2 linked regions of the Arcticibacter tournemirensis genome follow. The protein of the gene in region 1 binds, or shares a complex with, the protein of each later gene. Links are inferred from orthologs where the notes say so. Each region holds a gene or a part of one and is shown in the gene's direction. Other genes may lie near its edges. The genes, in order: carA and carB.

Region 1 (11,244 bases):
ATCACAAAGTCGAGCAGTGTGACAAATGTGGATCCCACAGCTGCAGCTAAAACAGTATTTTTTATACCTATAGATTTTACAAGCATTCCGGCGGAATAGATCACCAGGATCCAGTTAACTCCAATCATCAGGGGTATTTCCATCAGTTTCAGGCCTAAAGTGCTCCCATAAGAATATTCGCCGAAGATCATTCCTGTATGCACTCCAATCAGCTCTATCGTATATCCCGCTATATATGTAATAACAAGGAATATATAAAATGAGGAGTTCTTCTCCGGCTGACTGAAGATCATTAGAAACAGCATCAGCAGCAGGTGAAATGGTACAAGCTGCTTAAATAGCCCATTGAACGCCGGCACCATAAAGCCTGTCAGCCCCACTACGTGAAATATCACGATCAGTAAAACACATATTGAGTTACGGCTCAGCTTCATTAATTCGTATATCCAAAACAAGCATCAAGTCGTTCAATTCTGCCCGACAGCACGATATGCGTCAAGCTTCGACTTTAAACTTTTAACGTTCAACTTTCAATCCTCAACTTTCCACTCTCAACATTCAACTCTCCACTCTCCTCTCAACATTCAATTCTCCACTCTCCGCCCCTTCCAGGTAATTGTTTTGGTCAAATGTTTTTGTATCGACAAAAAAGATATAAGCACAAATGCAGCCATCTGAAAAGGGTGGAGTAAAATATTAACCAGTGGATTCTGCCCGCTTAATAAGGAAATCATCAGGCGCGAAAGGATTATCAGCGTGACAGCAAAAAATAGCAGCTGGATATCCAGATACAAAGCGATGAAAAGAGGTCCCATCATAACGAGCAGCAAATAACATATTAGTCCGGCAATATTATTATTAAACCCGGCAAGCAGATTCTTACTAAATCCAGCAGCGGCTTCTTTAAAGCCTGTATACATCCGGCAAGAAACAAATCCATTGGCGAGTAAAGCCTCTGCTTTATACTGGTAAGCTTTTATCAGTTTCATAATTGCAATATCCTCAACTACACGGTCTTTAACCTGCGCATGCCAATGATGACTATGATAGTTCGAAGCATCAAACAACATGAACTGGCCGCTTGCAGCAGAGAATGCAGTATTCCTGGTGAGGCGCACCAGGCGCAGAGGAAGCAGGTTAAGCAGTAAAAAGTGCATCAGGGGAACCACCATCCATTCTCCCAATGTGCTCATTACCTGGTTTGTAAAAAGGCTTAATAATGTCAATTTCCCCATCTTCATCCGGTTAATCGAATTATTAATCAGTCCGGGTGATATAAAAGTGTCGGCATCAAGAAACAATAAATATCTTCCTACGGCCAGATGTGCCAGCTGGTGGCATGCAAAGTTCTTCCCCAGCCATCCTTCGGGCAGAGGCTCTCCCCTCACTACCCTAAAACGGTTGTCTGTTTTGACGAAGTTTGCACAGATATCATATGTAAGGTCCGTAGAGGAATCGTCAAGCACAATCACTTCAAAATTTTGATAATCCTGGTGCTTAATAGATTCAAGGAGCTTTAAGATATCGTGCTGTTCGTTCCTTGCCGGAATAACAATTGAAACCAAATCAGTGTACTTTCTTGCAGTCTTGTTTAGCTTCGGATTGGAAATAAAATTGAATAAGGTGACAGCAAACCGAAGTATGAGAAAGAAGAAGACTACATAATATATCAACATGGTTAAACGATAGTGCGGTTTTGCAAATTCCGCGAAATTTCGTAATGTTTATTATAAGCCCGTTTAATTAGTTGCAGACTAGTAAACTCGGCATCTTCCCAGCTCATCAGATAACAATTAACAGAGGGCTTGCGGTTTTCAAAATAATCAACGAAAGAAGCAGCAAAAACGTATTGAAATCTTTTGTCGGACGAATTGATGAGATTAAGCAAGCCTTTCTCAAACTTTATCTCGTGGGTATGCGACGAATATAATTTCCCCTGCGGAAACACCAATACCAGGTTACTCTTATCATTCAAAAGTTTGCCTGCATACTCGAGAGCCTCCACAACACTCTTGGAGTGCTTTTTGACCGGAAAAGCACCGAGATATTTAAGAAACCACAGTTTTCGGTAGTTTTCTTCATTTACCATCACATGGAAGTTCTTTTTAAAGAGTCGCTTATTAAGCTCAAACATCAGAAAGCCATCCCACCATGAAAAATGATTAGCGATAAGGAGCACAGCCCTGTCCTGATCAAAAACAGGTTGATGGAAAGAGAATTCCCTAAAGTCGCGGCCAATAATCCGGCTGATGTACCACGAAAAGAAAGCTTTTACAACACGCTTATGCATGCTGCAAGTTAATGTATTTAAGGTTAGAATAAAATAGTAACAGGAACCGTTCGCCGCATTTATCAGAACCTAAACCCCGGAAAAATATCTAATTCCCCACAACCCACAACCTGCAACTTACAACTCTTACAACTCTTATAAGCCCTCAAACTTTTCCCAAAAACCGTCATGGGGCAAGGGCGCCTCAATCACTACTTCTTCTTTCTTTACCGGATGAATAAAACGAAGTCTTTTAGCATGAAGAGAAATAGTCTTCCTCAGGCTTCCCCTCGGATAACCATATTTATTATCACCTACGATGGGGCATTTTAATGTAGAGAGCTGAACCCTGATCTGATGGGGCCGACCTGTAATTGGATCTACTTCGATAAGATAATATCCTCCAACCTCTCCTATCAGCTTATAATTAAGCTCAGAACGCAGGCTGCCTGTTACTTCATGATCGTAAGCAGTAGTAACGTTCTTCTGAGGGTTTTTAACAAGCCAGTGAACAAGGTTACCACTTTCGGGGACCGGCCGGTTCCGCACCACCGCCAGGTAAGTTTTTTTCATCTCCCTGTTTTTAAACATACTATTTATCCGGTCAAGAGCCTTGCTGGTTTTTGCAAAGAGGATCACACCGCTTACAGGGCGATCAAGCCGGTGCACAACTCCCAGAAATGCGCCATTGGGTTTATTATATTTTTTCGTCAGATATCTTTTAACCTTTTCGTCTAAAGGTTCGTCACCTGTATCGTCAACCTGCACGATATCTCCCCCCCTTTTATTCACTGCAATCAGATGATTATCCTCGTACAGGATATCCAGATCAGTAATATCTGAAGCGGGAGTTTGAAAGTTTGATTTGCCCATTATCTAAAAAAAGCTGTTTTTTGCTTTGAAAGTAAGTATGGTGGTTTCACGTGCGCAAACCCCCAATATTTAATTCCTGATTCTTGTTTCTTGATACCTGATGCTAGCTACCTGATACTAGATACCTGATACTAAGCTAGTATTGTTCCTTTTCATCCGGAAAGTCACCCGCTTTAACATCATTAAGATAGGCTTTTACCGCACCGTTAATTTCATCAAAGAGATTGAGATACTGCCGCAGAAACCTTGGCTTAAATCCCTTATTAAGACCGAGCATGTCATGGATCACCAGAACCTGGCCATCGCAACCCGGACCGGCGCCAATGCCGATAGTGGGAATCTTCACGCTTGCGGTAGCTTCTTCTGCCAGTTTAGCCGGGATTTTCTCAAGCACTGTGGCAAAGCAGCCAGCTTCCTGCAAGGCTATGATATCTGCCTTCAGCTTATTAGCTTCAGCTTCTTCCTTTGCCCGTACCGTATAAGTTCCAAACTTATGGATCGACTGCGGAGTCAAACCCAGATGGCCCATTACCGGGATGCCGGCGGTGATAATACGCGCTACCGACTCACAAATCTCCTGTCCGCCTTCGAGCTTAACCGCATGGGCGCCCGACTCTTTCATGATCCTGATAGCTGAATGCAAAGCCTCCTTTGAATTTCCCTGGTATGAACCAAAAGGAAGATCGACAACAACAAGACTCCTTTTTGCAGCCCTTACAACAGACGCAGCATGATAGATCATCTGATCGAGCGTAATCGGAAGCGTTGTTTCATGACCGGCCATAACATTCGAGGCGGAGTCGCCTACCAGGATAACATCTATTCCGGCATCATCCACAATTTTCGCCATCGAGTAATCATAGGATGTGAGCATTGCAATCTTTTCACCCCGCATCTTCATATCCTGCAGCGTGTTTGTAGTGATCCGTTTAATCACTGAATTAACTGACATATCGGCTTTCAATTTAAATTCGTGGCAAATGTACATGTAAAATTCAATAAAATAATTCCAGTTCAACTATTTAAAACGGACACGGGCCTGACTCTTTTTTATCACATAACCCTTCCGTATTCGACATTATTTATCTACCTTTGTCCCCTGTGAAAATTGAAGACAACTGCTTCAGTCTGTTGTACTCGGAACCGGGTGATTCTACCGGGAAACTCAAGCTTTTTCATTTATTTTCTGACATCAATCTTTGGGATACGGATGGAAAAGGATTTATTATAGCTTATGGTCCCGGCGTAGAGTTTGCATCACACGAGTGGCTGAATGACACTATCAACCAACAACATATTAAAAATTCATACCACATAAACTGAAATGATCAACTACATCAAATTACCTGCTGTACTCCTGCTCGAAGACGGAACGGTATTCAATGGAAAAGCGGCTGGAAAAATCGGCACTACTACCGGGGAAATTTGTTTCAATACGGGGATGACAGGGTATCAGGAAATCTTTACCGACCCTTCTTACTTTGGTCAGATCATGGTTACTACCAATGCCCATATCGGCAACTATGGTGTAACCAGTGAAGAAACAGAATCAGGAGACATAAAGATCGCCGGACTTGTTTGCAAGAATTTTAACATTGCCTACAGCAGAAAGATGTCGGAGAAATCCATACAGGACTATTTCCAGGAGGAAAACCTTATTGGTATTTCTGATGTTGATACCCGGGCTCTTGTTCGCCACATAAGGGATAAAGGAGCAATGAATGCCATTATCTCCTCAGAGATTCTTGACATTGAAGAGTTAAAGCAAAAACTTTCAGAAGTGCCTTCCATGGCAGGCCTTGAGCTTTCTTCGAAGGTAAGCACCAAAGAACCCTATTTTTACGGAAAGGAAGATGGCCGGCATAAAATTGCGGTACTTGATCTTGGTGTAAAGAAGAATATTCTCCGCAATTTTGATCACCGTGATGTTTATGCGAAAGTGTTCCCTGCCAAAACATCTTTTGAAGAGATGGAGAAATGGGCTCCCGACGGATACTTCATTTCGAACGGTCCGGGCGACCCTTCTGCAATGCCTTATGCCGTAGAAACGGTAAAGAAAGTATTGTCTGCTGATAAACCCCTATTTGGCATCTGCTTAGGTCACCAGCTGCTGGCGCTGGCAAATGATATACGTACGCAAAAGATGTTTAACGGACATCGCGGTTTAAATCATCCGGTAAAAAACATCATCCTTGATCATTGTGAAGTAACATCGCAGAATCATGGCTTTGGTGTAGTTGCCGATGACGTGCGCGACTCCGACAAGGTAGAAATCACCCATGTAAACTTGAACGATAATTCGATAGAAGGCATCAGGGTTAAGAACAAAAAGGCTTTCTCGGTACAGTATCACCCCGAGTCGTCGCCAGGCCCGCATGATTCGCGCTATCTGTTCGATCAGTTCGTGGATATGATGCAATAACGAAAAAGCCGCTTGCCTGGTTGGGCAAGCGGCTTTTTTGTTAGCAATTGGCATTTGGCCGTTAGCTATTGGCTCCGGCGAAAATACTGAAAGAGTGCCAGGCAATGGTCTGACATGAAATCCAAAGCTAATTGCCAATAGTTAAAAGCCGGCGGACAGCGGTCAGCCACTGTGCGCTAAATCACAAATTAATGTAATATTCGTTATTTTTGAAACATACAAAAACACTACTTTTGGCCTGCCTGCTTAGTGTTTATCTATACGATGTATCCTTCTTTTGAATCACGCAAAGAAGATCATCCATAAAACAAAAAAGCCAATTAGGTATTAATAATTAATAAAAAAAACAATGAGCTTAATTTTAGATGTCCATGCCCGTCAGATACTCGACTCCAGGGGCAATCCTACTGTTGAAGTAGACGTAATTACAGAAAATGGTATCCTTGGCCGTGCAGCAGTACCATCAGGTGCATCAACAGGTATGTATGAAGCTGTTGAACTTCGTGATAACGATAAGGCAACTTACATGGGTAAAGGTGTTTTAAATGCTGTTAAAAATGTAAACGAAATATTAGCTGAGAAGCTTAAAGGCATGGATGTATTTGAACAAAATGCGATCGATGCTTTAATGATCGAAGTTGACGGCACAGAGAACAAAGGTAAAATTGGTGCAAATGCTATTTTAGGTGTTTCTTTAGCAGTTGCAAAAGCAGCAGCACAAGAAAGCCGTCAGCCTCTTTACCGTTACATTGGTGGCGTTAATGCTAACACGCTTCCTATCCCAATGATGAACATCATCAATGGTGGTTCTCACTCTGATGCTCCTATCGCTTTCCAGGAATTCATGATCATGCCAGCTGGTGCTCCTTCTTTCTCTGAAGCATTACGTTGGGGTGCAGAAGTTTTCCATAACCTTAAGAAAATCCTTCATGACAGAGGCTTATCTACTGCAGTAGGTGACGAAGGCGGATTTGCTCCGACTTTCGATGGTACTGAAGATGCGGCTGAAACTATCTTAAAGGCGATTGAAAAAGCAGGTTACAAACCAGGTGTTGATATTTTCTTAGCTCTTGATTGTGCTTCTTCTGAGTTCTACAAAGACGGCATTTACGATTATACTAAATTTGAAGGTGAGAAAGGTGCAAAACGCACTAGTGCAGAACAAGCAGATTACCTTGCTCAATTAACTCAGAAATACCCTATCATTTCTATTGAAGATGGTATGGACGAAAATGACTGGGATGGCTGGAAATTGTTAACTGACAAAATCGGCGACAAAGTTCAATTAGTTGGTGATGATTTATTTGTAACTAACGTTACTCGTCTTCAAAAAGGTATCGATAGCAAAACCGGTAACTCGATCCTTGTAAAAGTTAACCAAATCGGTTCATTAACTGAAACTATCAATGCAGTATCATTAGCACAAACTAATGGTTATACTTCAGTGATGTCTCACCGTTCTGGCGAAACAGAAGATGTTACCATTGCCGACTTAGCTGTAGCATTAAACTGCGGTCAGATCAAAACTGGTTCAGCTTCACGTTCAGACAGGATTGCAAAATACAATCAGTTAATCCGTATTGAGGAAGAACTTGGTGCTTCTGCACGTTTCTTAGGCAAAGATTTCAAGTTTGTGAAATAGCATATCTCAAGATAGACTTGAGTCTTGAGATTTTAGATAATAGAAAAGGGGGCCGGTTACTGGTCCCCTTTTTTATGAGATCAACACTGATATCTCATAACTAATATCTCAATATTATTTTTATATATTTGTTATATGAAGAGGGTGCTCAGCTTATTCAGTAATAAATACTTCCTTTCTACAACAGTCTTTGTGGTCTGGATGATGTTTTTTGACAGGAATGACCTGATGTCGCAGGCCGAATACCGGGCTCAGCTTGATAAACTAAAGGAAGAAAGAGACTTTTATATCGAGGAGACCGGCCGGGTAAAGAAGGACCTTGAAGAGCTAACGACAAACAGGGAAAAGCTTGAAAAATTTGCCCGCGAAAAATACCTGATGAAGAAAGCAAACGAGGATGTTTATGTTCTTATTCCCGAAAAGGATAAAGAAGAGGACAAAACTCTGTTTTGATCTTCGATATATTGCATTTAAAACTAAGTTGTGAGTTTATCTGGTAAATCTGCTATTACCGTCTTAACTGCGGTCGTTTCATTTTCGACTGCCCAGGTATTTGCCCAGGCTGACAGCAGTGCTTCCAGGAAATTAATCATCCTCGATAAAACTACAACGCTCATTCAACCCGCTTCCGCGCTTAACTACATTGGAGAAATTAAGGGGCGCTCATATATCAAATTAACTCTCCATCCTTTAGAAAAGAGAGGAGCTAATTCTGACGAAACGACCGGCATTGAGCAGTATAAAGGAAGCTACTATGAGTCTGTAAGTGGCAAAACCTATACATTAACAGGCAGTTTTGACCCGGGAACCAAAATATGGAATCTAAAATGTTATAATAGCCGAAAACAATACGTTTCGTTATTTCAAGGCAGGGAAACATCTGAAGACGTCATTGAAGGCGTTTGGAAAAACAAGCACCAAAGTCTCTCCTTTTATCTTTTCAAAAAAGACACCCAAAATTGATTATAATTCTCCGCTCCGTTTTCTTACTAACCATTCGGTGCTCAGCAACACAATAATCATAACAAAAATCCATTTCATATCTATCATCTCTTCGAATGTCCTGTTCTCATAAGAAATAGTCTTTACCAGCTCATTTTTCGAAACACGTTCATACAAGTCATCTATGCCGTCAGGCATTACCATTTCACCTCCGCTTTGCTTCGCTAAAACATTTAAAAGCTGATGATTTGCGATTGTCTGTCTCAATTCAACGCGTTCTTTTGACACGATAAACTTCCCCTCTGCCTTGTATTTCCTTTCTCCTAACTGCGTTACCGCTCCAAAAGAATACTCTCCCGAAGGCAAGGATCCTGCATCGAGAGCATACGCATTACTGGTTCTGGAAAACTGGAAAGGAAATTTTCTATTTCCGTTGCCGCTTAACACCACCGAAACATCGGGAGTATTTATAAGTTCATTTGCGTCATTATACAATTCAGCATTCAAAAGTACATGATCATTCTCATCAAATGCATTACGAGCTGTATAAACCCTGAACTTTCTCTTATCATCCTTTTCAGACAGGTACTGCACCGATTTTGCAAGCAATGCATCTGTTGCATTATGATTCCCTCTAAGCCTGAATTCATTGAGCCTCCATCGCCATATTCCCTCGCCGGCGAGAACGCCAACCTTTTGTTCTGAAGTATTAGAAAACAGCAAGAGAGGCCGGTCTGATAAAATGCTGCCTAATTGCTGATAAAGAAAAATGGATGCAGGAGATTTTATCCTGTAGCTGCCCGACGGTGAGACTAAAGGACCTAGGGCAGATAGCTGCTTTGCAAGCCCGTCAGGAATTACAAATGTATGGAAATCACTATTCACACCGGCTGTTGCTTCGAGCATACTTCCTGCAGACGTTATTTCGAGAAGATGCTGTGACTGGGAAAGCGCGGGAATGTTGCTTTGGGCACCCGTAATGAACAAAACCGGCTTCCCGCGCATTTTCCGAATAAGGCTTTGCATAGGTACAGAAACAGAAGGAAGCTGATGAAGGATCAAAAGATCCGCATCTTTCATACCCCCAGCCTCTGCCCCTGAAGCTAGTCCGCTGCTGACTTCATAGTTTTTGTTTGACTCTATAGCCTGCTTTAATGCGGCAATGTCCGGATGCGGAGAGTTAGCCAGTATAAATACTTTAACTTTTCCTTCAAGCACTTCTACAAAAAAGTCCTCTTTATTGTTTTCTATTGAAAGTTCACCCTGAAGAGGTGAGAGCGCGACCGTAAAACGATGAATGCCCGCCTTCCCTGCATGTAACGTAACCGGTACGGTTACTTGATACTCGTTAGACCGTATCTCTATTTCCTTCCCGAAAACCTGTCCATCCTTATCTGAAACCGTTAAGCGGCTCCTCATTCCCAGGCTCTGATGTGCTTCTATGCTCACTTCTGCCTGAAAGTCATTACCCGACCAGACTATCGAATTATAGTTTATGTTAGCTACCAGGAGATCCTTCCTGGGAATAGTATCGCCTAAAGCAATGGTAAAAACCGGAGCCTTTAAAGCCCTGGCCTCATATTGCGGATTGCCTCCGCGATTATAAATACCGTCACTTGCAAGAATAACTGCGCCTATATTGCGATTAGCAAACCGGTCGTTTATAAAACGAAAAAAGGAATTGATGTCTGTAGTAGTTTCATTGAAATGGAAAGAACTTCCCGGCCTAAGCTGCGATCCCAGGGTAAACGAACGTACCTCATATGCAGAAGCAAAACGAGATTGTAATGCTTTAACTTTAGCAGAGTAAGCCGCCAAATTAAAGTTCAGAGGCTTTGAAACATTCAAAGAGGCCGAATTGTCCTGAGCAAAAATAATCAGCGGTTTTTCTGTTATCCTTTCGGTTTGCTTAACAAAAGGAGCAAACAGAAGAAAACATATAACTGCGGCAGTTAAAAACCGGAATGTGAATAACCAGGCTCTTGCGGCCGTAGAAATGGAGTTCCTCCTGTTGTATAAAGCGAAAGCATAACCTGCTCCGAGTAACAGACTAAACAGTAACCACAGAAAAGAAACACCACTCAACTGAAGCATAAAAATAAGCTCTTAGCAATAAGCTATTGGCAGTAAGCAAATAGCATTTGTAGCGTCTCTGTTAAAATTAATCTTTGTTTATTTCTGCTTAACCAATAGCTAATGGCCAACCGCCAAAGGCAAAACTTCGGCTAAAAGCCGAAGTTTATAAAGTTTACAGCATTCCTCCGTCAACGGCCAGTACCTGCCCGGTAACGTAAGCACTCATATCTGATGCAAGGAAAACACAAACATTAGCTACATCATCAGTTTCGCCAGCTCTCTTCATAGGAATATTCTGCTCCCAGCCTTCTACCACTTTGGGATCGAGTACCTCTGTCATCTCGGTTTTAATAAAACCGGGGGCAACAACATTTGTTCGGATATTTCTTGAACCAAGTTCTTTTGCCATTGACTTTGAAAATCCAATAATACCAGCCTTAGACGCAGCATAATTGCCCTGGCCCGCATTACCCTGTACGCCCACAACAGAACTCATGTTGATGAATACACCTTTACGGTTCTTCATCATAATTTTGGATGCAGCCTTGGTTACATTAAAAATTGATTTGAGGTTCACCTCTATCACCTCATCCCATTGCTGTTCACTCATTCGCATTAACAAACCATCTTTGGTTATTCCCGCATTGTTTACAACGATATCAAGCGTACCAAAATCAGCAACAATATCATTGATCAATTTCTCAGCAGCATCAAACTTAGAGGCATCAGACTGGTAGCCCTTCACTTTAGTACCTGCCTGCTGCAACTCCTGTTCTAAGGCTTGTCCTTTCTCTACAGAAGAAAGATATGTGAAAGCAACGTTAGCGCCATGCTCTGCGAACTTTTCCGCAATTTTCCGGCCTATCCCTTTTGAAGCCCCGGTAACGAGAGCTGTTTTTCCTTCAAGTAATTTCATAAAGAATAATTATAGAGCACGAAGTTAAGATTTTTTTAATATTAGTGCCCGGGCCACATTCACATGTAACCGCAACTGATTCCCTCTCCAAAGTGAACCGGAGC
Region 2 (11,661 bases), 5.0 Mb from region 1 along the record:
ATGTTTGGTTATTTGTGCACTGCTCCACTTGATTCCGTATTCACCAAAATCAACTTTCAGTTTATAAGCAGGCTTTTTCGCTTCAGGAAAATCCAATACTTCCAATACCGTTCCTGCCAGAAGCTCAACTTTTTCAAAGTCTCTCCAGGTTATGTGTTCCATCTTACCAAACTTAGTAAATTGCTTTTATTTGCAAAATATACAAACTGATAAACATAATCTTAGATTTGCAGCATGGCAGAGATTCGTTTAAAAAAGGGAAAAGATAAAGCAGTACGACAGTTGCATCCATGGGTTTTTTCGGGAGCTGTTGACAATGTGAAAGGAAGCCCTGACGATGGCGATATTGTAACGGTTACAGATCATTCAGGTACATTCCTGGCGAAAGGCTTTTTTAACAGCCAGTCGAGGGTTGCTGTCCGCCTCCTCGAATGGACGGAAAACACAGATATCAATGAACTCTGGTGGAGAAACAAAATACGTAAATCTCTTGAATCCAGACAGGGTCTTTTGGACTCTAAGGAGACAAATGCATACAGGCTGATTTTCAGCGAAGCTGATTTCCTCCCGGGCCTGATCGCTGATCGCTACGGCGATTATATTTCGGTACAAATTCTCACATCGGGGATTGAGAAAGTAAAAGGAGTATTGCTTGATGAGCTGCAACAGCAGCTGCGCCCAAAAGGGATATTCGACAGAAGTGATGCTTCTGCCCGTTCGCACGAGGGATTAGATGCTTCTTTTGGAAGCCTTTATGGGGAGGAGCCACCGGAATATGTTGAAGTGTCAGAAAATGGCATCAGGTATCTGATAAATATAGCAGAAGGTCAGAAGTCTGGTTTCTTCTGTGATCAGCGTGACAACCGCAGAGTGGTATCGGAGCATGCAAGCGGCAAGCGTGTGCTCGATTGCTTCTCTTATTCAGGCGGCTTTACATTGAACTGCTTAAAGAAAGGCGCTGCTGAAGTAATTAGCGTGGACAGCTCTCCGCTTGCCATTGAAACTCTTAAGCGCAACGTAAGTTTGAATGGCTTTGATGGTCTTAAACATCAGGCGATTCAGTCGGATGTGAATAAGCAATTACGCTTGTTTAAAGAACAGGATGAACGCTTTGACGTAATCGTGCTTGATCCACCGAAATATGCTCCCTCGCGATCATTGCTTGACAAGGCTTCGCGTGCATACAAAGATCTTAACAGGATCAGTATGGGTCTCCTTAACAGCGGCGGACTCCTGGCGACATTTTCATGCTCGGGGGCTGTAGACATAAATCACTTTAAGCAGATACTGGCATGGGCAGCATTAGATGCTGGAAAGGACGTACAGTTTATACATCAGTTCTCGCAACCTGAAGATCATCCTGTCAGAGCCTCTTTCCCCGAAGGAGAATACCTGAAGGGATTGTTGTGTAGGGTTATCTAAAAGAAATTATTTATTCTGTTCAGGCGCCGTATTACTCTCATCAGGCAGGTTCCTTAAATGGACCGGCTTGGCTGAGCTTGCTTTCATTTTCAGATTCAGCATCTCGACCAGAACAGAGAAAGCCATAGCAAAATAAATATATCCCTTGGGTATGTGCTGTTCAAAGCCTTCAGCCAGCAAAGACACGCCTATCAGCAACAGGAATGACAATGCGAGCATTTTAACCGTAGGATGATTATTTACAAACCGGCTGATGCCGCTGGCTGAAAGCATCATTACGCACACAGCAATTACAACAGCCGCGATCATTACCAATACTTCATCGGCCATTCCGACTGCTGTTATCACAGAATCAAGAGAGAACACAATATCAAGAAGCAGAATCTGAATAATTACTCCCGAGAAAGACTTCACGGTTTTTGACTCCTGCTGATGATCTTCTCCTTCGAGTTTCTCGTGAATTTCACTGGTACTCTTGTAAATTAGGAACAGACCTCCTATAATCAGGATCAAATCACGCCCCGAAATCGCCATCTTTTCCAGCCACTCTTCGTTTGCTATCCCAATCCATTCACCAACATTAAAAAGGGGCGTCGTTAGCTTCATGATCCAGGTTAATGATAACAACAACAACACACGGGTAATCATGGCAAGTGCTAAACCCAACTGCCGGGCTTTCTTTTGTTGATGCAAAGGAAGCTTACCTGAAAGAATCGATATAAAAATAATGTTATCAATTCCTAACACAATCTCAAGCACCGTAAGGGTGATGAGCGAAATCCATATTTCGGGGGTAGCTAATATTTCCATAAAATAAACTGTTCGAAGATAATGATCCGTTTTAAAATAAAAAAACCCTCCGCCTGGCGGAAGGTTTTAATCATTAATTTAAAAAGAACGTATACTTAGGAGAGCTAAGTCGAAGGATTAATAATGTGGCATTCAGAATACACCGATCAACCTTCTCTTTTCGTCCCGAATAACCTTTTGATTTAGAAGCGCTGCACGCTTTCTATTCTGTAGTTTCAGAAATCTATATACTAAAGACGCTACTTTATAATAAATGTTACAACCTCTATAAAACAGATAGACAAAATTAAAACAATCCCTGATATTAAACCGTTAAATTATGTTAAGCAATTATTAACAATGCAGATATTTATCCACAGCGGCGATGGCATTGTTAACACGGGTATCACTGCTGCCTGATACTACCACATAAGATGCATTTAATTCTCTAAGTTCTTTATGCCAAACGTCCATGAAGTATTCTCTAAGATGTGGAAAATCGCGCAGAGGATCGTCCATCCATGGCAAATCTATATCCATTAGCAGATAAAAATCGTAAGGATGACGCGGGAGCTTGTACAGCACTTCTTCCGGAGCCTTTCCGAACATATAATCACTCCAGATCTTTACGGTTATAAACGTAGTATCACAGATGAGGAGTTTATTTGCACTTCCTAGCAGTTGATTCTCAAGATCCAACTGCCCTCTGAACATATTGATTTCGTCCTGCCATGTGCACGGCTCTGTTAATTTGCTGCAATACTCACGGGCATACTCAGGTACCCAAACAGTATTATAATGGGCCGCGAGTTGGGCCGCGATGGTCGACTTGCCCGTCGATTCAGGGCCAACTATAGCTATCTTCTTTATATTTTCTGTGTTTTCCACGATCTTCTCCAGTCAATAAACCCTATTGTTGCAATAAACAGGAACAATAAATACAGAACGGCCGTTAAGGCAAGCTGCTTATATAAATATAAGGGAACGTAACAAGCATCCACAATAATCCAAAGGATCCAGTTCTGCATTACTTTCCGTGTCATTAAAAATTGCGCTACGAAACTAATGGCCGTGCAGGCTCCATCTATATAAGGAACGTCGCTGTTGGTATAGTGATCAAGGAAAAGGCCAAGAATATAAGAGAGTATTGCTATAGAAACCACCACCATTACATAACCTTCGGTATGAAGAGACACTACCGGTTTCTTATGCTGCTCCTTCCTTTTAATCCAGTAATACCATCCGTAAACGGCCGTGCTTAAGAAATACAACTGAAGGACAGCATCGCCATACAATCTATAATCGTAAAACAGGACGGCATAAGCCGCAACGCTGATTATAGAGACAGGCCAGTTCAATATGTGCTGCTTCGCCGCAAGATAAACACATAAAAAGCCGGTAATGGTACCCGTCCATTCGAGAGCAGATGTTTCGACCAGTTGATTCCAGAAAAGCCGCCAGAAAGTAGTTTCGCAGAGGATCACTTTGCAAAAGTATAAAAAGCAGGAGCGGGGGCAAGAAAAAGCTTCTTCAGGATAAAAAAAATAAATATTTTTACTGAAAATAGTATATGAAGAAAATCCTTATCCTCGGTTTGTTTATCAGCACCGCTGCCTTCGGCCAAAACAAACAAGAAACCTTTTTTCTAAAAGACAACGGTGAGCAAGTAAAGAAAAAAGAGAAGGCCGACTTTATACGGATCGTAGAAGAGCCTGATTCTGGCTCGGTGCTTTATAGTGTGAATGAATATTATCCGGATAATTCTAAGAAACGAACGGGACTTGCATCAAAGATTGATCCCTCACTTGTATTTGAAGGAGAGGTTACTTCGTATTACCGAAATGGTAAAAAGAAAGAGGTTACTAACTACCAAAACGGCCGCCGGGTAGGTAATGCGTCCTTCTATTATCAAAACGGCCAGTTACGGGAAGTCGTTGAAATCATTCCGGGAACGGGCAAGCCAGGGTCGACTAATGATTACACACGTGAAAGACAAAGGCTCATTAGTTTCTTCGATTCTACCGGTGCTCAATTAGTAAAAGATGGCACAGGCGCCATCAAACGTTTTAATGACAAGAATGAAGTAACTGAGGAAGGCAGCTACATTGAAGGAGAAAAAGATGGAATTTGGAAAGGGCGCGTCGGAAGGTCAACTTATGAGGAAACCTATGAAAAGGGCAAGTTCGTCCAGGGTGTATCAAAAGATGAACAAGGAATTACCAATCAATATAAAGAATTAGAAAAGATGCCTGATTATCCAGGAGGTATCAAAGAATTTTACTATTATGTCGGAAACAACTTTTCTTACCCAGCGGAAGCACGAAAGAAGGGGGTAAGCGGAAGACTTATAATGGGTTTTGTTGTAGAAAAAGATGGTAGGCTTTCTAATATTAAAATAATAAGGGATCTGGGAGCAGGCACCGGCTCTGAAGCCATAAGAATGCTGAGAAGTTCGCCAAAATGGCTTCCGGGCCAGCAGCATGGTATACCGGTCAGAGTACAATATACTCTACCTATCATGCTAAACCTGGAACCGTCGGGCCGCTAAATTAATATGTAATTTTCGCGACCACCTATTTACGTTGTATATGCAATGTGTTAAAAAATAATACATTTATTACATACAGAAACGCTTGAAATGCTTACCTTTGCATCCCGACAATCCAGTCGGGATTTTTGTTTTTATACATCACTAATCTCCCTGGCTGCTAAGTCTTTTTTGACTTGAATTTTAAAATTTGACTTTAATAACTCCATGCCAAAAGATTCTTCAATTAAATCAGTCCTGATCATTGGTTCAGGACCAATTATTATCGGCCAGGCCTGCGAATTTGACTATTCGGGCTCACAAGCTGCTCTGTCACTTAAAGAGGAAGGGATTGAAGTTTCTATCATCAATTCCAATCCGGCTACTATTATGACGGATAAGGTGATTGCCGACCATGTTTATCTTCGTCCTTTAAATTGCCAAAGCATTGAAACAATCCTTCAGGAACAGAAGATTGACGCTGTTCTTCCTACAATGGGGGGGCAAACGGCCCTGAACCTTTGCAAGGAGGCTGAGGAGCTGGGCATCTGGGAAAAGTATGGCGTAAAGGTGATCGGGGTCGACGTTGCGGCTATCGAGAAAACGGAAAACCGTGAGGAATTTCGCCAGCTGATGATCGATATTGGGGTAGGCATTGCGAACTCAAGAATCGCTAACTCCTTCCTTGAAGGAAAAGAAGCAGCACAGGAGATAGGATTCCCGCTTGTAATCCGTCCGTCTTACACCTTAGGTGGTACAGGCGGTGGTTTTGTTCACAAAAAAGAAGAGTTCGATGCAGCGTTGAGCCGTGGACTGCAGGCTTCGCCTACGCATGAGGTGCTGGTAGAACAGGCCGTGCTTGGCTGGAAAGAGTTCGAGCTTGAACTTTTGCGCGACAATAAAGACAATGTTATTATCATTTGTTCTATTGAGAACTTCGATCCTATGGGGATCCATACTGGCGATTCCATTACGGTAGCGCCAGCAATGACGCTTAGTGACCGCTGTTATCAGGAGATGCGAAATCAGGCTATCAAAATGATGCGCGCTATCGGCAACTTTGCGGGAGGCTGTAATGTTCAGTTCTCTGTTAACCCTGCCGACGAATCGATCATTGCTATTGAGATCAACCCCCGGGTATCTCGCTCGTCTGCCCTTGCATCGAAAGCAACGGGATATCCTATTGCCAAAATAGCTGCTAAACTGGCTATCGGCTTCAATCTCGATGAAATTGAGAATCAAATCACCAAAACCACTTCTGCATATTTCGAACCTACACTCGACTATGTAATCGTTAAAGTTCCGCGCTGGAACTTTGATAAGTTTAAGGGTGCCAATAAAGAACTTGGCCTTCAGATGAAATCGGTAGGCGAGGTGATGGCAATAGGCCGTACATTCATAGAAGCTCTTCAAAAAGCAACTCAAAGTCTCGAAATAGGCCGTGCGGGATTAGGGGCGGATGGCAGGCAGAATCGTAACCTTGAAGAAATAATGCACGGGCTGGAGCATCCAACATGGAACCGCGTGTTCCTCATCAAAGATGCAATGAGTCTTGGTGTTCCGATCGAGTCGATACGCAAAGTAACAAGAATAGATAAATGGTTCCTTGTACAGATCCAGGAGCTGGTAATTCTAGAGCAGGAGCTTAAGCGTTATTCTCTGAATAACATCCCTAAAGACTTTTTCCTGACACTGAAGCAAAAAGGTTTTTCAGACATACAGATAGCATGGCTCTTAGGTAATGTAACCGAAGATGAAGTATACGATCGGAGGAAAGAGCTCGGCATTAAACGGGTTTATAAGATGGTCGACACCTGCGCCGCTGAATTCCAGGCGCAAACTCCATACTATTACTCCACTTTCGAAGATGAGAACGAGTCGCAGGTAAGTGATAAAAAGAAGATCATCGTGCTTGGCTCAGGGCCTAACCGGATCGGACAAGGTATAGAATTCGATTATTCCTGCGTTCATGGCTTACTTGCGGCAAAAGAATCGGGTTACGAATCTATCATGATTAATTGTAACCCTGAAACAGTGTCAACAGACTTCAACATGGCTGATAAGCTGTATTTCGAGCCGGTTTTCTGGGAACACGTAAGAGAGATCATCGAGCATGAAAAACCCGAAGGCGTGATCGTTCAGCTGGGTGGTCAGACAGCTCTAAAAATGGCTGAAAAGCTTCATGAAAAGGGTATCAAGATCATCGGCACTACCTTCAATGATATGGACATTGCCGAGGACAGGGGTCGTTTTTCTGATCTGCTGAAAGATCTCGGCATTCCATACCCTAAATACGGTGTTGCCGAAAGTGCCGAAGAAGCTATTGAAGTGGCTCATCAGGTTGGCTACCCTGTGTTGGTAAGGCCTAGCTATGTCCTTGGAGGCCAGGGAATGAGCATTGTAATAAATGATGACGACCTTGAAAAAGCAGTAGTTAAACTATTAGGCGACCTTCCTGGAAACCGCGTACTGATTGATCATTTCCTTGACCGGGCGGAAGAAGCCGAATCAGACTCTATCTGCGATGGTGAGGATGTTCATATTATTGGTTTAATGGAACACATAGAGCCTGCGGGAATACACTCCGGCGACTCCAGCGCTGTTCTGCCTCCGTTCAACCTGTCGGAAAACGTGATCCGCCAAATGGAGGAATATACAGTTAAACTCGCAAAGTCGTTAAACGTACGCGGTCTGCTCAATATCCAGTTTGCTATAAAGCAGGAAAAAGTATATGTTATTGAGGCAAATCCACGCGCTTCGAGAACAGTACCTTTCATTGCGAAAGCATATGATGTTCCTTACATCAATATAGCTGCAAAGATCATGCTTGGAGTTAATAAACTTAAAGACTTCAACATCGAAAGGAAACTGGTAGGATATGCTATTAAAGAACCGGTGTTCTCTTTCGATAAATTCCCTGATGTAGACAAACAACTGGGTCCGGAAATGAAATCTACCGGCGAAGCTATCCGCTTTATAACGGGGGTCGATGATCCTTACTTTGTGAAGCTATACAAGGAAAAGTCGATGTACCTGAGTAAGTAGTTAAGAGTTAAATGTTTAGAGTTGAAAGTTAGAAGTGCAAAACTTTATACTTTCAACTCTAAACTCTCAACTCTTTCAGCTTTACCCAAATAAACTCCCAAACACCTCCTCTATCTTTGATACACTTTTAATCTCGATTGTATATCGCGAAGTGTCAAGTCCCTTTTGGTTGTACTTAGAAATATAGATTTGTTCGAAGCCCAGTTTCTGTGCTTCAGCGATACGCTGCTCGATGCGATTTACCGCCCTTATTTCTCCCGACAAGCCTACTTCGGATGCAAAACAGATTTTAGAAGACACGGGAATGTCTTCATGAGATGAGATAATGGCAACAATAATACCCAGATCTACTGCTGGATCTTCTACTCTTAACCCTCCGGCAATATTCAGAAAGACATCTTTAGCACTTAACCGAAAACCACAACGCTTTTCGAGTACTGCAAGCAGCATATTCATCCTTCTGGTATCAAAGCCTGTGGCAGAACGCTGAGGGGTACCATATGCAGATGAACTTACCAGGGCCTGGGTTTCGATGAGCATCGGCCTGGCGCCTTCAAGCATGGCCGATATTGTAATGCCACTCAGCTGCTCATCCCTTTGCGAAAGCAATATCTCCGAGGGGTTAGATACTTCACGTAAACCATTACCCTGCATCTCATAAATACCGAGTTCTGATGCCGATCCAAATCGATTCTTAACAGCGCGTAATATACGATATACATGATGCCTGTCGCCCTCAAACTGAAGAACGGTATCCACCATATGCTCCAGTATTTTAGGTCCGGCAATAGCGCCATCTTTAGTAATGTGGCCAATTAAAAAAACGGGAGTGGAAGTTTCCTTAGCAAAACGCAGAAGCTCGGCGGTACATTCACGGACCTGCGATACGCTGCCGGGAGTTGATTCTATATGAGCAGAATATAGGGTCTGGATGGAGTCAACTATCACAAGCTGCGGCTCAAGAGCTTCTATCTGTTTAAATATATTCTGAGTAGAGGTTTCTGTGAGTATATAGACATCGCCTCCTGCCGAACCAGACGACAGCCGCTCTGCGCGCATCTTTATCTGATGTTCGCTTTCTTCCCCAGAAACGTAAAGAACCCTTAAATTTGGCAGATTAAGGGTCAGTTGCAGCATCAGCGTCGATTTCCCTATGCCCGGCTCACCCCCTATTAATACCAGGGAGCCAGGAACGATTCCCCCGCCTAATACCCTGTTAAATTCACTATCAGGAGTAACAAGCCGGTTTTCTTCTGTATATACAATTTCATGTATCGCTGTAGGTCGTGTCACCCGGGAGCCTGAAGGACTGACTTTCCAGTCGGGAGCTGCATTTCCGGGCTTTTGAATCACTTCTTCAACAAAGGTATTCCACTGGTTGCAGGAAGGGCATTTTCCAAGCCACTTCGCCGACTCATATCCACAGCTTTGGCAAAAATATGCTGATTTCGTCTTGGCCAATTTGTTCTTCTTTTAATTTTTGATATATCCGGTAACGCTTAAAGCTAAGCGCCCGGGTTTGTCGGTAATAGTAAGCTAAACTACGTAAAATCATAATACCGAACTTACGATGTTTGTAAGTCCGGTATTATGGTTTATAAATAGCAAATTATAATTTGATCTCTTCCTCTTTGGAGTTGAGGAAGTGGAATTCAGTAAGGTAATACGATGGAATAGCTTTAACAGTGATCCATTTGCCAAAGTTAAAGAACCATTTCCACTGTCTGGAGATAAAGCCCTTCTTGATATAGGCTTCAATATAAGGATGTACACAAAGTGTCACACTCTTCTCATTCTGCTCATTCAGAATATAGGTGAGATTGCTCTCAATGTCGTCCATCAAAATGATGCTTGCCTTGATTTCTCCGGTACCGTTACAAGCAGGGCATTTTTCATTTGTTACTATGTTCATCTCAGGACGAACGCGTTGCCTTGTAATCTGTACAAGGCCGAATTTGCTCGGAGGCAATATTGTGTGCTTCGCACGATCAAGCGCCATTTGCTGCTTCAGATAATCGAAAAGCTCTTTGCGGTTATTAGGCTTATGCATATCGATAAAATCGACCACTACAATGCCCCCCATATCGCGCAAACGAAGTTGCCTGGCGATCTCCCTTGCTGCTTCCTTGTTTACCTGAAATGCATTTTCTTCCTGGTTTTCAGGATTAGCTGTTCTGTTACCACTGTTTACGTCAACGACGTGAAGAGCTTCGGTATGTTCAATAACCAGATAAGCCCCTCCTGCGAGGTTAACAGTACGACCAAAAGCTCCCTTTATTTGTTTCTCAACTCCAAAATGTTCAAATATGGGTTCCCGGTGCTTATAAAGTTTTACAATCTTCTCAAGTTCGGGAGAGATCCCCTGAACGTAAGAACGTATTTCTTCATAAATACTGGTATCATTAACATGAATATTCGTGAAATCGGCGTTAAGAAGATCCCGGAGAATAGTGGATGTTCTGCCCATTTCACCTAATACTATCTTCGAAGGCTCGGTTGTACTCAACCGTTTGGAAAAAGTTTCCCAGCGCGCTATCAGATCAAGGAGATCTTTTTGAAGCTCGGTGACACCTTTCCCTTCGGAAACAGTACGGATAATTACTCCGAAACTCTTCGGTTTAATACTTTCAACTATCTTTTTTAAGCGATTCCTTTCAGTGTTACTCTTAATCTTTTTTGATATGGATATAGAGTCGGAGAAAGGCACCAGAACAACAAACCTTCCCGCAATGGAAAGATCAGAGCTTAAGCGCGGGCCTTTAGTTGAAATTGGCTCTTTCGCGATCTGCACAGGCAACAGCATGTTGCGGTTCAGAACTTCAGAGATCTTGCCGGATTTATTGATATCTTCTTCCAGCTTAAAACTATTCAGCAGTTTATCTTTATAACTGCCATTCTTTACAATCTTGGTCAGCTTAATCAGCGACAATACCTGAGGCCCCAGGTCAAGATAGTGCAGGAAAGCGTCTTTTTCGTAGCCTACATCTACAAAAGCAGCATTTAACCCGGGCATAATTTTCTTTATCCGGCCCAGGTAAATATCTCCAACAGCATAGTTGTTGTTAATGTGCTCTGCGTGAAGTTCTACGAGTTGCTTGTCTTGCAGTAAAGCTATAGTCACCCCACTGGGGCTTGAATTGATTATTAATTCCTTTACCAACAGCTACTCTTTTAATGGCGGATTATTCCACCGCCAGCGTACAACACCAGAAATGATTTATAACACAAGAACCCCCGGCCGCGTGTGCGTGGAGGTCTTTAAGTGATAAGTCATAAGTAATAAATACTAAGCGATAATTCTATACCTTGGTATAACATCCACTGAGTACCCTTACCAGTGACTTAAATTTATTTTTTCTTGTGTCTGTTCTTTCTTAAACGCTTTTTGCGTTTGTGGGTAGCCATTTTATGTCTTTTTCTTTTCTTACCGCTTGGCATAATCTTAAATTTTTAAATGTTTTTATTGTTATTAATTAATTCTTTAATTCCTTGATCCTTTTGTCGATGTAAGCTGAAAAACCAGGATCTGCAGCAAGCTCCTTACTTTTCTCAAAAGCGGCGATAGCTTCGCTTTTTTCACCTAAGTTTTCATAGCAGGTAGCCAGGTAGAACCACGCATCAGGAATCTGTTGCTGAGCAATAACTGTCTTGAACCGATTAACGGCCTTATCGAATTGACCAGACTTGATTGAAAATAAACCAAGACTCATGTTGGCCTTGATATTTGAAGGATCCTCTTTCACTACCCCCAGCAGAAGCTGAATGCCTTGCATTGGGTTAGAGCTGTCGTTTACATACGCAACACCGAGGCCTGTCTTTGCTTCCAGACTAGCGGGCTGCAATTCTAACGCTTTCTGATATGATTCGATCGCTTTTGC

What was found.
Region 2: the proteins of carA (region 1) and carB are in contact, whole or in part, in a solved structure (PDB 1KEE), measured with the Escherichia coli proteins. The link is inferred for Arcticibacter tournemirensis from one-to-one orthologs.

What each region holds. Positions count from the first base shown.
Region 1 is NZ_VFPL01000001.1:5,015,206-5,026,449, forward strand. Bases 3,607-6,515 are described here. They hold carA (glutamine-hydrolyzing carbamoyl-phosphate synthase small subunit), read left to right. Parts: upstream 3,607-4,466; coding sequence 4,467-5,564; downstream 5,565-6,515. Other genes in these bases: panB (3-methyl-2-oxobutanoate hydroxymethyltransferase), read right to left, coding at 3,607-4,094; BDE36_RS20970 (hypothetical protein), read left to right, coding at 4,244-4,465; eno (phosphopyruvate hydratase), read left to right, coding at 5,914-6,515. Also shown: BDE36_RS20945 (carotenoid biosynthesis protein), read right to left, coding at 1-434; BDE36_RS20950 (glycosyltransferase family 2 protein), read right to left, coding at 585-1,676; BDE36_RS20955 (lysophospholipid acyltransferase family protein), read right to left, coding at 1,679-2,290; BDE36_RS20960 (RluA family pseudouridine synthase), read right to left, coding at 2,426-3,142; more of panB, read right to left, coding at 3,279-3,606; more of eno, read left to right, coding at 6,516-7,206; BDE36_RS20985 (FtsB family cell division protein), read left to right, coding at 7,342-7,659; BDE36_RS20990 (hypothetical protein), read left to right, coding at 7,690-8,169; BDE36_RS20995 (hypothetical protein), read right to left, coding at 8,170-10,242; fabG (3-oxoacyl-[acyl-carrier-protein] reductase), read right to left, coding at 10,397-11,140. UniProt on the Escherichia coli protein: Small subunit of the glutamine-dependent carbamoyl phosphate synthetase (CPSase).
Region 2 is NZ_VFPL01000001.1:22,170-33,830, forward strand. The notes cover bases 4,658-7,983. They hold carB (carbamoyl-phosphate synthase large subunit), read left to right. Parts: upstream 4,658-4,966; coding sequence 4,967-7,783; downstream 7,784-7,983. Other genes in these bases: BDE36_RS24060 (energy transducer TonB), read left to right, coding at 4,658-4,759; radA (DNA repair protein RadA), read right to left, coding at 7,865-7,983. Also shown: BDE36_RS00100 (tRNA-binding protein), read right to left, coding at 1-162; BDE36_RS00105 (class I SAM-dependent rRNA methyltransferase), read left to right, coding at 235-1,422; BDE36_RS00110 (TerC family protein), read right to left, coding at 1,429-2,232; BDE36_RS00115 (AAA family ATPase), read right to left, coding at 2,566-3,099; nicotinamide riboside transporter PnuC, read right to left, coding at 3,078-3,695; more of BDE36_RS24060, read left to right, coding at 3,782-4,657; more of radA, read right to left, coding at 7,984-9,244; BDE36_RS00140 (Rne/Rng family ribonuclease), read right to left, coding at 9,393-10,943; BDE36_RS00145 (tetratricopeptide repeat protein), read right to left, coding at 11,257-11,661. UniProt on the Escherichia coli protein: Large subunit of the glutamine-dependent carbamoyl phosphate synthetase (CPSase).